DNA from 2 places in the Mesorhizobium sp. CA16 genome. Region 1 is predicted to be linked to the other one. Evidence: riboswitches for the same ligand, from Rfam matches in the RefSeq annotation. Region 1 holds a riboswitch; the other holds the start of a gene.

What was found. Region 1 has a riboswitch for S-adenosylmethionine ahead of metX (homoserine O-acetyltransferase MetX). Riboswitches for the same ligand answer to the same signal wherever they lie in the genome.
Region 2: it holds a riboswitch for S-adenosylmethionine, as region 1 does, so the genes downstream of both, LB525_RS13380 (O-succinylhomoserine sulfhydrylase) here and metX (homoserine O-acetyltransferase MetX) in region 1, are expected to answer to the same signal.

Annotation. Positions count from the first base shown of each region.
Region 1 covers NZ_JAIUHP010000014.1:9,703-15,867, forward strand. The annotation lists gene LB525_RS19355 (glycosyltransferase family 2 protein) at 1-804, opposite strand, end outside; gene LB525_RS19360 (DUF1330 domain-containing protein) at 1,139-1,459, shown strand; gene LB525_RS19365 (glycosyltransferase family A protein) at 1,516-2,466, opposite strand; gene LB525_RS19370 (hypothetical protein) at 2,643-2,873, opposite strand; gene metW (methionine biosynthesis protein MetW) at 2,879-3,493, opposite strand; gene metX (homoserine O-acetyltransferase MetX) at 3,552-4,721, opposite strand; SAM riboswitch at 4,818-4,895, opposite strand; gene hisC (histidinol-phosphate transaminase) at 5,042-6,145, shown strand; gene LB525_RS19390 (prephenate/arogenate dehydrogenase family protein) at 6,152-6,165, shown strand, end outside.
Region 2 covers NZ_JAIUHP010000008.1:27,651-33,815, forward strand. The annotation lists gene LB525_RS13365 (Hsp33 family molecular chaperone) at 1-249, shown strand, start outside; gene apaG (Co2+/Mg2+ efflux protein ApaG) at 452-844, opposite strand; gene LB525_RS13375 (ceramide glucosyltransferase) at 1,188-2,333, shown strand; gene LB525_RS13380 (O-succinylhomoserine sulfhydrylase) at 2,416-3,606, opposite strand; SAM riboswitch at 3,663-3,740, opposite strand; gene LB525_RS13385 (2'-deoxycytidine 5'-triphosphate deaminase) at 3,857-4,951, shown strand; gene LB525_RS28555 (hypothetical protein) at 5,129-5,251, opposite strand; gene araD1 (AraD1 family protein) at 5,437-6,165, opposite strand, start outside.

The sequences.
Region 1 (6,165 bases):
GGCATGATAGCCCGAAAACGCCTGCGGCAACCTGCCCTTGAGGGTATCGGCGATGATCTGACGCGCAATCATGTAAGGCGGAACGTCGGGATAGCGGTCGGCGATATAAGGATGCTTGTCGATCAGACTGGCATAGGCCTCGACATAGCCGTCGCGGCGGCCGGAGATCGAATTCTCCGAATTGTACTTCTTCCAGTCGATATCCTCGGACAGCAAGGCGCCGCCGCGTTGGGCAAAGCGCAGCAGCAATTCGCGATCCTGCATGCGCGTGATGTCGCTGTCATAGCCGCCGATCGCCAGCAGCGACTCGCGCCTTGCGGTGATCGCCGAGCCGGCAATGAAGATGGTCTGCGAGACCAGGGCGCGCTGCAGCGTGCTCTTGTCGAGGAAGGCGTCGCGATTGATGCATTTGGTGCTGCGGCCGCCCTTCAGCGATACGAACGAGCTGATGAGGACTTCGAGCGAGGGGTTCTGGTCGAAGCGCGCCAGTGTTCGTTCCAGCCGGTCCGGCAGATAGACGTCGTCCGAATCGAGAAACGTCACGACCGGCGCCCGTGCGCGTTCGATACCCGCATTGCGCGCGGCATTGGCGCCGCGCCATTTGGCGCCGACATAAATCAGCCTCGGGTCGCGGATTTCGGCGAGCGCAGCGGCCGTCCCGTCGGTCGAACCGTCGTCGACCACAATGTGCTCGAAGCGGGTAAGTGTCTGCGCCAGAGCGCTTTCCACCGCGCGCACGACCTGGCTGCGACGGTTGTGGGTTGGCGTGATCACTGAGATCAGCGGAACGTCCTGGCTCGACATCGGGCTGCCACCACCGGTCGGATCTAGCGTTTGTCGGATGGGTCCGATGGCTATCTTCGTGTCCCACCTCTGATTTGCGGCCGACGCTACAAAAAACCTCCCATTGTGTCACGCCAGGCCGGCCGAGAAATGCCGAAATTAGCGGTTTTTCCGCAACATTGCGGTCTGATGGCAACACAACTGGCCTTCCTGTTGATTAGGCGGCCCGCCAACAGGAAACAACGGATGATTTTGCCCCGATGACTTCTGAGGTAATCGACCGAACTACCTGGCTCCCGCATGGTGATCTCCAAGAAGCCGACCGATCGGCTTTGTTTCATCAAGGAGCAGGATCATGACCGCTTACGCCGTTGCCCATATGCGCCAAGTCACCCCGGGTCCCTGGATACTCGAATATCTCGAGAGCATAGACGCCACGCTGGCGCCGTTCGGCGGGCGCTTCATCGTCCACGGCGGCGACGTCGAGGTCGTCGAGAACAGCTGGCCCGGGCACCTGATCGTCATCGAATTCCCCGGTAGGCAGCGTATGCGGGACTGGTACAATTCACCGGCCTATCAGGCGATCCTTTCGCTGCGCACCCAGAACTCGCAGTCCGACGTGATCTTCGTCGACGGCGTCGAGCATCCGCACAAGGCTACGGATGTGCTTGGCTAGCGGGAAAAGATTGACGTTAGCTGTGCCCGATATAGTCCGGCACCATTTCGACCTCGTCACGGACAAGGCCGGCCGCCAGGCTGAAATGGCCGAAAAACGCCAGTGTATAGAACGCCAGTCCGACAATGACAGCAAACGGGATTTGCCAGGAGGGCATGCCGGTCTGCCGCGCATGGCCTGTCACTCGCCGGATCGTGCGCCAAGACATAGTCCCCCAGCGCGTGAAGGATTTGACGATACGCCGAGCCCTGCCAGGTGCATGAAGCTCGACGAATTTTCGATCGGCGTCCCTGCCGGTTACCAGCGCGCGCCAAAAGAAGAACCCCCAGCCCCGCGGCGAATAGTGGTGAACGCGTGCGTCCACGTTGACTATCTTGTGGCCTTCGCTCCAAAGCTGGTGCATCAGCAACGTGCACGAGACCTTGAAGCCGTTGTGGGCTGGAAATGGGTGACTGGATATCCAGTCGTGCCGAAAGGCAATGTTGTTGGTTGAGAGCACGCTTCGAGGCGAATCTCTCGTCTCCCTCAGCCATCGGGAAAAACCAGATCAACGCGAAGGTTCGCGAGAAGAAGTCATCGTATGAAAGATAGGTGTGTCCATTCACACAGATGGTTTCAGGCTGGTCGACGAAGGGTTTCAGTAGAGTTGAGAGCCAGTTCCGTTCCGGAACTGTATCGGAATCGAGAAAAACAAGGACGCTCCCTTCGCACGAGGGAATGCCATTGTTCTTGAGGTCGTAATATCTGCCGCCAGGGAACGCCGCGAAGGCCAGATCGGCAACCTGCTCCAGTTGTGGCGCTTCAGCTCCGATACTGCTTCGCAGTGAGACTGCGTCAGTTTCGAGGCCGCCGTGCGAGATTATGACCTTCGGCTTCGGAAATCCGGTAGCGGAAGCCTGGGCGATCTCGCGCGCCAAGGCCTTCAGCCCAAGGCCAATCTCGTCCCAGTCGATGGATTTGGCATTCTCCATCTCCAAGACAATAGAATAGGTGGGATGTTCAGCCATCGCGGCACAACCGGTTGATCAACCCAGTGGCTATAGTCCTAACAGCATGCTGTCAAACGATCGGGATGCAACTATGCGCTGCGAATTTGTCAGATGAGTTATCTTATCGGCAAGTTGTGCGAACTGACTCGCAAAGAGCTTGATTGCATAGACGCCGGTAGAGGACCGCCCCTGTGTCAGCGCACGCAGTAGCTGGGCGCGGGGATCTCGCGGATAATCCGGCAGCTCCAGCAGACGTCGCCGCCGAACCATTCCAGCGGATGGCCCAGCCCGGCGGAAACCATCAAACCTGCAAGATGATTGCTACCGCTGCGCGGCGATGTGCAGACGAGAATTCCCGCCCGTATTTCGGAAAGAATATTCGGGGGGATTTCCACCACTGCCGGCGATCGACGAAAGAAACGCATTTCCGTCATCGCCTCAGCAAAAACACCGCCTGCTGACCAAAAAAATTCCAGAACCACCAGGGCATCGAAAGGCCGATCTTCTGGCCGTTGGCGTCGAGCGCGGTTGCCTTCTCGACGGTCGCGCCGAGTTCCTCGCACAGATTGACGAAGTCGCGGATGGTGCAGAAATGGATGTTGGGCGTGTCGTACCAGGAGTAGGGCAGGTCCTTGGTGACCGGCATCCTGCCCTTGACCAACAGCGAGAAGCGCACGCGCCAGTGGCCGAAATTGGGGAAGGAGACGATGGCGCGGTTGCCGATACGAAGCAGCTCGTCGAGCACCAGCTTCGGGTTGCGGGTCGCCTGCAGGGTCTGTGAGAGCACGACGAAGTCGAAGCCCTTGTCGGGATAGAATTCGAGGTCCTTGTCGGCATCGCCCTGGACGACGGAAAGGCCGCGCGCCACGCATTCGTTGACGCCGCGCTGCGACAGTTCCAGCCCGCGGCCGTCGACCTGCTTGGTCGCCTGCAGGAGCTCCAGAAGCAGTCCGTCGCCCGAGCCGACATCGAGGACGCGCGAATTGGCCGGGATGAGATCGGTGACGACCTCGAGGTCGACACGCTGGGCGCGATTGACGCTCATGGCTTCGCCTCCTGCACGGCGCATGATCCCGGTCCGAAAAGTCGGCGACTTGTCGGGGTCATAGGCTTAGCCCCCTGGCGCGGGCGGCGGAGGCGATGAAGCCGTTGATGGCCGCGAACAGCTCCGGCTCGTCGAGCAGGAAGGCATCGTGGCCGCGATCGGTCTCGATCTCGACGAAGGAGACGGAAGCGCCCGCCGCGTTCAAGGCATGCACGATCGATCGGCTCTCCTCGGTCGGGAACAGCCAATCGCTGGTGAAGGAAACCAGGCAAAAACGCGTCTTGGTGCCGGCGAAGGCGTCGGCGAGGCGCCCGCCGTGATCGGCGGCAAGGTCGAAATAGTCCATCGCGCGGGTCAGATAGAGGTAGGAATTGGCGTCGAAGCGGTCGACGAAAGTCATGCCCTGATGGCGCAGATAGCTCTCGATCTGGAAATCGGCGTCGAAGCCGAAGGTCAGCGCCTCGCGGTCCTGCAAATTGCGGCCGAACTTGCGGTGGAGCGCGGCTTCCGAAAGGTAGGTGATGTGAGCGGCCATGCGCGCGACGGCGAGCCCTTTTTCCGGCCGCTTGCCGAAATCGAGATATTTGCCGCCATGCCAGTCGGGATCGGCCATGACGGCCTGTCGGCCGACTTCATGGAAGGCGATGTTCTGCGAGGAATGGCGGGCGCCGGTGGCGATGGGCAGGACGCAGAACACGCGCTCCGAATGGCTCGCCGCCCATTCCAGAACCTGCATGCCGCCCATCGAGCCGCCAAGCACGCAAAACAGCTTCTCGATGCCGAAATGATCGACCAGCATCGTCTGCGCGCGCACCATGTCGCGGATGGTGATGATCGGCAGGTCGAGCCCGTAGGGCTTGCCGGTCGCCGGGTTGGTCGAGGCCGGGCCGGTCGAGCCGAGGCAGCCGCCGACGACGTTGGAGCAGATGACGAAGAAACGGTTGGTGTCGATGATCCTGCCGGGGCCGATCAGAACCTCCCACCAGCCCGGCTTGCCGGTCACCGGATTGGTGTTGGCGACGTGCTGGTCGCCGGTCAGCGCGTGGCAGACGAGGATGGCATTGGAGCGCGCGTCGTTGAGCGTGCCGTAGGTCTGGTAGGCAATCTGGAAGGGCGAGAGCAGCGTTCCGGCGTCGAGCTTCAGCGGCTTGTCCGCGCCGAACCGCAGCACCGGGCTCGACGGATGGTCGGCCTCGTCGTTGTTTCTTGCAGCACGCTGAGCGGCCATGTCCGTCCTCATCCTGTCCCGCATCGGTCTCGTCCCGACGCGGTGTCCGGCCGGCAGCGGACAATAAAAAACCGGCATTGCCGTCGCAAAGCCGGTTACAGGTTGCAAACGGCCCTTTAGCGAGTTGTTTAACGTGGCTGCAAGCCGACCGGCCAAATCACCACGGGAGTCTGGCAATCCTTCTAGGACCAGCGCCGCGCTTCGTCAACGGGTGGCCTCCTCGCGACCGGATACGGGTGCCAGCCGGCGGCACTCGACATTCCAGCCCGTGGCCTGTATTTCCGCTGCGGCCTTGAAGGTCTTCTCGACGGATTTGTGACATGAAGCAGGATCAGCCCCGTCCGACGCCCCGCGCGGGCATCATGGACATCGAGGCCTATGTGCCGGGAAAAAGCACCGCGCCGGCCGGCGTGACGAAGGTCTATAAGCTGTCGGCGAACGAAAATCCGCTCGGGCCCTCGCCGAAAGCGATCGAGGCCGCGCGCGAAGTGGCGGCGAAGCTCGACGTCTATCCCGATGGCACCGCCCGCCGGCTGCGCGAGGCGATCGCCGAGGTGCATGGCCTCAACCCGGCCAACATCATCTGCTCCAACGGCTCCGACGAGATCCTGGGGCTACTGGCGCAGACCTATCTCGCGCCGGGCGACGAGGCCGTGTTCACCGAGCACGCCTTCATGGTCTACAAGATCTATATCCAGGCGGCTGGCGCCAAGCCGGTGGCGGTCAAGGAAACCGAGGAGCGCGCCGACATCGACGCGATTCTCGCGGCGGTGACGCCGGCGACGCGGATCGTGTTCCTCGCCAATCCCAACAATCCGACGGGCACCTATGTGCCGTTCCAGGAAGTGCGCCGGCTGCACGCTGCATTGCCGAAGAACGTGCTCCTGGTGCTCGACGCGGCCTATGCCGAATATGTGCGGCGCAACGACTACGAGGCCGGCATCGAGCTGGCGGGCAGCTCCGAGAACGTGGTGATGACCCGCACCTTCTCCAAGCTCGGCCTCGGTGGCGCGCGCGTCGGCTGGATGTACGGGCCGGCGCATATCGTCGATGCGATCAACCGCATTCGCGGCCCCTTCAACGTCAACGCCACAGCGATCGAGGCCGGCATCGCCGCGATCCGCGACCGCGCCCATATCGAGCGCAGCGTGGCGCATAACGAGAAATGGCTGGCCTGGCTCAGCGCCGAGTTGACCGGGCTCGGCCTGCGCGTCACGCCGAGCGTCGGCAATTTCGTGCTGATCCATTTTCCCGACGGCAAGAAACATTCGGCGGCGGCCGCGGACGATTATCTGAGCGCGCGCGGCTACATCCTGCGCCGCGTCACCGGCTATGGCTTCCCCAACGCGCTGCGCATGAGCGTCGGCACCGAGGAAGCCAATCGCGGCGTCATCGATGCGCTTAAGACCTTCCTGAAAAGCTAGAACACCATGGCGTCACCGAT
Region 2 (6,165 bases), on a different contig from region 1:
GAGTTGATCGACCCGACAGTGGGCGCCGAGCGATTGCTCTACCGGCTGTTCCACGAACACGGCGTGCGCGTTTTCCGCGGCGTCCCTGTCGCCGACCAGTGCTCCTGCTCGCGCGACAAGATCCGCGGCATTCTCGAAGGCTTTTCGGCTGAGGAGATCAAGGAATCGACCGAGGAGGGCGGCATCCATGTCGCCTGCGAGTTCTGCTCGACCCAATACGACTTCGACCCGGCTGAATTCGCGAAGTGAGCCCTCTTCCTTCTCCCCGTTCCATGGGGAGAAGGTGCCCGAAGGGCGGATGAGGGGCGGCGCCAACGTTGGCGATCATAGCGACACGCTGGCGACGCGGTCGTCCGCCTCAAGGAAAATCTCAGAAGCCCGGCGCCGCCCCTCATTGCCCTGCCGGGCATTTCTCCCCGTGAAACGGGGAGAAAGAGGCTGTCGCCGACGTCTAATTCACCGTGCGCCTTGTCCCTGGCATGTCGAGCGAGAAAGCCGGAATGGCGATATCGAACGTCTCGCCGCGGCCGTTGCGCATCGTGTAGTGGCCGACCATGATGCCTGACGGCGTCGAGAGCGGGCAGCCCGAGGTGTACTGGTAACTGTCGCCGGGATTGAGTTCCGGCTGGTCGCCGACGACGCCGGCGCCGCGCACCTCCTCGACCCGGCCCTGACCGTCGGTGATGTGCCAGTAGCGCGACACAAGCTGCACGAACTCGTCGGAGCGGTTGTCGATCGTCACCTGATAGCCCCAGACATAGCGGTTCTCGGACGGATCGGAGCGGTCCTCCAGATAGAAGGGCCTGACCAGCACTTCGATGTTGCGCGTCACTGCGCGATACATGGGCCACTCCGGTTGCCGCCGCGGAAAATATGTCACGCTCCGCTCTTGATAAACGCAGCGCCGACCATCCTGCCAGCCTTGTAAGTGCAGGTGCCGAAAAACAATGTCATTTAGGTGACACATGACAATGTTGGTGTGCACAAACCGTGCCGGGCGACTCGGGCGCTCTGTAACAGTTGAAACGGCCGCGTGCGGCCTAAAGCAATTCCAGGAAAGCGCGAGCGGTTAGGCTCGGCGCCTTCGCCGTAGCCTTCCGTCCGGAATTGCGTGAAAACAAGGAGATGGAGTGGGTCGCCGTTTGCGTGAAACGGTGAAACTCTCTATCGGGGGTGACCAGATCTCGATGGAACTGACTATCGCAGCCGGCCTGGCTTCGTCAGCGCTTCTTTCCTTCAATCTCGCCAGCATCCTGCTCGCCTCGTCGCGGCTGAAGCGGCGGCATGTCATCGCGCCGCCCTCCAGCGCGCGGCCGCCGGTCTCCATCATCGTGCCGTCGCGTGGCGTCGAGCCGTTCACGCCGGAGACCTTGCAGCGCGCCTTCTCGCTCGATTGGCCGCGCTACGAGCTGATCTTCTGCGTCGCGCATGCCGAAGACCCGGTGGTCAAGCTGATCGATGCGGCGATCGCGCGCCACCCCAAAATTCCTGCGCGGCTGCTGATCGGCGACGATCGCGTCAGCGCCAATCCCAAGCTCAACAACTGCGTCAAGGGCTGGCAGGCGGCGAGACACGATTGGGTGATCCTCGCCGATTCCAACGTGCTGATGCCGAGAGACTATGTCCAGCACCTGATGGCGGCATGGCGGCCGGATACCGGCCTCGTCTGCTCGACGCCGATCGGCTCGCGGCCGGACGGGTTTTGGGCCGAAGTCGAATGCGCCTTCCTCAACACGCTGCAGGCGCGCTGGCAGTATGCCGGCGAGGCGCTTGGCCTTGGCTTCGCCCAGGGCAAAAGCATGCTGTGGAACAAGCCGATGCTCGATGCCAATGGCGGTATTCAGGCCTTGGCCGCCGAAGTCGCCGAGGACGCGGCGGCCACCAAGCTGGTCAACGGCCTGGGGCTCAATGTCAACCTCGTCGCCTCGCCATTCGAGCAGCCGCTCGGCCAGCGCAGGCTCGCCGAGGTCTGGTCGCGCCAGACGCGCTGGGCGCGGCTGCGGCGGGTTACCTTTCCGCTGTTCTTCGCGCCGGAGATCCTGACTGGCGCTGCGGTGCCGCTGCTGCTGGCGCTGATTGCGGCGGCAAGCGCCGGCGTCAGCCTGCCCACGACGGCCTTGGGCGTGCTGGCGATCGCCTACCTGCCGGAATGGCTGCTGGCCTTTGCGAAGGGCTGGTACCTGTCGCCGCGCAGCATAACCGCGATGATCGTGCGCGATGCCCTGCTGCCGGCCATCTGGGCGCGCGCCTGGTTCGGCGGCGCCGTCGAATGGCGCGGCAACGCCATGACCATCCGCACCAAGGCGATGACCGAGCTGGAGGAGCTCGCCTAGAGCAATTCCAGGAAAAGTGTGAAACGGTTTTCCGTCCGGAATTGCGGCTCTGGAAGGCTCCGGCCGCGGCGTTCTCAGCGTTCTATTTTGCTGCCTTCAGCGCCTGTTCGACGTCTTCCAGCAGATCGTCGCTGTCCTCCAGGCCGACGGAGAGCCTCAGCGTGCCTGGCCCGATGCCGAGCTCGGCGCGGGCCTCGTCGCTCAGGTTCTTGTGCGTCGTCGTCGCCGGATGGGTGATCAGGCTCTTGGCGTCACCGAGATTGTTCGAGATCAGCACGATGTCGAGCGCGTTCTGGAAGGCAAAGGCCGCCTGCTTGCCGCCCTTGACGTCGAGGCAGATCAGCGTCGAGCCTCCCGACATTTGCTTCTTGACGATATCCGCTTGCGGATGATCGGCGCGGCCCGGATAGATGACGCGGGCGATCTCCGGCCGCTCGGCCAGGAAATCGGCGATCTTGCCGGCGCTCTCGGTCTGCTGGCGCACGCGTAGCGGCAGCGTCTCCAGGCCTTTGAGCAGCGTCCAGGCGTTGAAGGGTGACAGGCTCGGGCCGGTGTGGCGGAAATAGTCGTGAAGGTTCTCGTCGATCCACTTCTTGTCAGACAGGATGACGCCGCCCAGGCAGCGGCCCTGGCCATCTATATGCTTGGTCGCCGAATAGACGACGACATGGGCGCCGAGCAGCAAGGGCTTCTGCTGCAGCGGCGTGGCGAAGACATTGTCGACGATCAGCCTGGCGCCGATCGAATTGGCGAGCCTGGCGACGGCGGCGATGTCGACCACCTCCAGCGTCGGGTTGGTCGGGCTTTCCAGGAAGAACAGCTTGGTGTTCGGCCTTACCGCCTTTTCCCAATTGGCGATGTCGGTGCCGTCGACCAGCGTCGCCTGGATGCCGTAGCGCGGCGCCAGCGTCTCGACCACCCAGCGGCAGGAGCCAAACAGGGCGCGTGCCGCCACGATATGATCTCCGGCTTTGGCGCTGCAGAGCAGCGCGGCGGTTACTGCGGCCATGCCGGAAGCGGTGGCGCGGGCATCCTCGGCGCCTTCGAGCGCGCACATGCGCTTTTCGAACATGTCGACGGTCGGGTTGGCGTAGCGCGAATAGATGAAGCCCGGCTCCTCGCCCTTGAAGCGGGCTTCCGCCGCTTGCGCCGTCTCGTAGACATAGCCTTGGGTGAGATACATCGCCTCGGATGTCTCGCCGAAACCGGAACGCAACGTTCCGCCATGCACGAGTGCCGTCTGAGGTTTCCAGTTGCGCTTCTTGGTGCTCATAGCCCTGCTTTCAGACACAAAAAAACCGGCCGCGAAGTCGCAACCGGTCCATATAGCCTTGCGGCTCGACGGTCCTTTAGCGACTTATTTAACGTGGCTGCAAGCCGACCGGCCAAATCACCACGGGATAACGACCCTTTAGACCCGCGCCGCGCTTGCGTCAATTGCCGGCTTCATTAAGAGGTTTGTACCGGCCGGGCGGCAAGAGCCTGCTTAGATCCTCGCCCGGCCTTGTGAACGGAGCCAGCCTTTGCGGCAAACAGGCATTCTTCCGGATCAGGACATCGCAGCGCTGTTCGAGGCCAAGGCGCTGAAGTCGCCGCGCGCGCTGGACGCCGACCAGATCCAGCCGGCCAGCCTCGATCTAAGGCTCGGCGACAAGGCGTTTCGCGTGCGTGCCTCGTTCCTGCCGGGTCCGGATCATCGGGTCGTCGACAAGCTCGAGCGGCTGAAGCTGCACGAGATCAGCCTTGCCGAGGGCGCGGTGCTGGAAACCGGCTGCGTCTATATCGTGCCGCTGCTCGAAAGCCTGGCGCTGCCGGCGAACGTATCCGCCTCGGCCAATCCGAAGAGCTCGACCGGCCGCCTCGACATCTTCACGCGCGTCATGACCGATCGCGGCCATGAGTTCGACAAGATTGCCGCCGGCTACCGCGGGCCGCTCTACCTCGAGGTCAGCCCGCGCACCTTCCCGATCGTCGTGCGCGCCGGCTCGCGGCTGTCACAGATCCGCTTCCGCACCGGCAACGCGGTGCTCTCGGAGAATGAGCTGCGCGACCTTCACCGCGCCGAGATGCTGGTCGCCACCGAGCCGCCCAATATTTCAGGCGGCGGCATCGCGCTCTCCATCGATCTCGATGGCGACAAGGACGGCCTTGTCGGCTATCGCGGCAAGCACCACACCGGCCTGGTCGACGTCGACAAGCGTGCCGCGCAGGATGTCGTCGATTTCTGGGAGCCGATCTACAAGAGCGGCGCCGGCGAACTGGTGCTCGATCCGGACGAATTCTATATCTTGGTCAGCCGAGAAGCTGTGCACGTGCCGCCGCTCTATGCCGCCGAGATGACACCCTTCGATCCGCTGGTCGGCGAGTTCCGCGTCCATTATGCCGGCTTCTTCGATCCGGGCTTCGGCCACTCCGCCGCCGGCGGCAGCGGTAGCCGCGCGGTGCTTGAAGTGCGCAGCCACGAGGTGCCTTTTATCCTCGACCACGGCCAGATCGTCGGCCGTCTCGTCTACGAGCATATGCTGAAACGCCCGCAGGCGCTTTACGGCACCGAACTCGGCTCGAACTATCAGGCGCAGGGCCTGAAGCTCTCCAAGCATTTTCGGGCAGCGCGGTGAGGTCCAAGTGGGGAGATGTCCGGAAGGGGACGCGCCGTCCCATCTGTTCTTCGTCATTCTAGGGCGGAGCAAGGAGCGAAGCGACGCGCGCAGACCCTAGAATCCATGCCGTGACGCCTGAGCGCCGCCACGGTGCCGAACGCTCACCAGCCAATTCCGCGAGAGAACTCGAACCATTCAGGATGATCTTCTGGAGCCTTGGCCGGTCTTGTGCCCGGGCATGCGGTGGGTAAGGTCATTGGCGACACCGAAATAGCGTGCCACCTTCTGGCTCGCGGTCATGTAAACATAGCCTGTCATGTTGCGATCTTAGCTGGCGCTGCGCCAACGGTTATTCTGGACGGCAGCAGTCTACGCCCAATGTCACGGCATGGATCTAGGGTCTGCGCGCGTCGCTTCGCTCCTTGCTCCGCCCTAGAATGACGAAGTGGAAGAGGCAGCTTCCTTCGCGCCCCTCTGGCCTGCCAGTCACCGGGAGATCGGCGCTACAGCGCCTTCACCGCCACCTTGACCGGCTTCTCGATCTCCAGCGGATTGCGCAGCGGCAGGCCGAAATCCGGCGCCTCGATCTCGAACATATCGCCGGCCTCGGTCCTGATGCCATCGGCGAAGGAGAGCGTCGCGGTGCCGAACATATGCACATGCACGTCGCCCGGCTGGCGGAAGGCCGAATATTTGAAATGGTGGTGCTCGAGATTGGCGATGGTGTGCGACATGTTCGCTTCGCCCGACAGGAACGGCTTTTCCCAGAGCAGCTTGCCGTCGCGCCAGATGCGCGATGCGCCACGGATGTCGGCCGGCAGCTCGCCGATCAGGATTTCGGGGCCAAACGAAGCGTTGCGCAGCTTGGAATGGGCGAGGAACAGATAGTTCACCCGTTCGGTGACGTGGTCGGAGAACTCGTTCGACAGCGTGAAGCCGACGCGGAACGGCGCGCCGTCATCGCCGATGACATAGATGCCGGCGATCTCCGGCTCCTCGCCGCCATCCTGCGCGAAGGCCGGCGACATCAGCGGCGCGCCAGGCGCCACCGCCATCGTGCCGTTGCCCTTGTAGAACCATTCCGGCTGCACGCCGACCTGTCCCTTGGCCGGCTTGCCGCCTTCGAGGCCCATGCGGAACATCTTCATGGAATCGGTGAGTTCCGCCTCGCCGCCCTCGCTGAGCTTCTTGTGCATGGAATCGCGCGTCGCCGCGGAACCGAGATGCGTCAG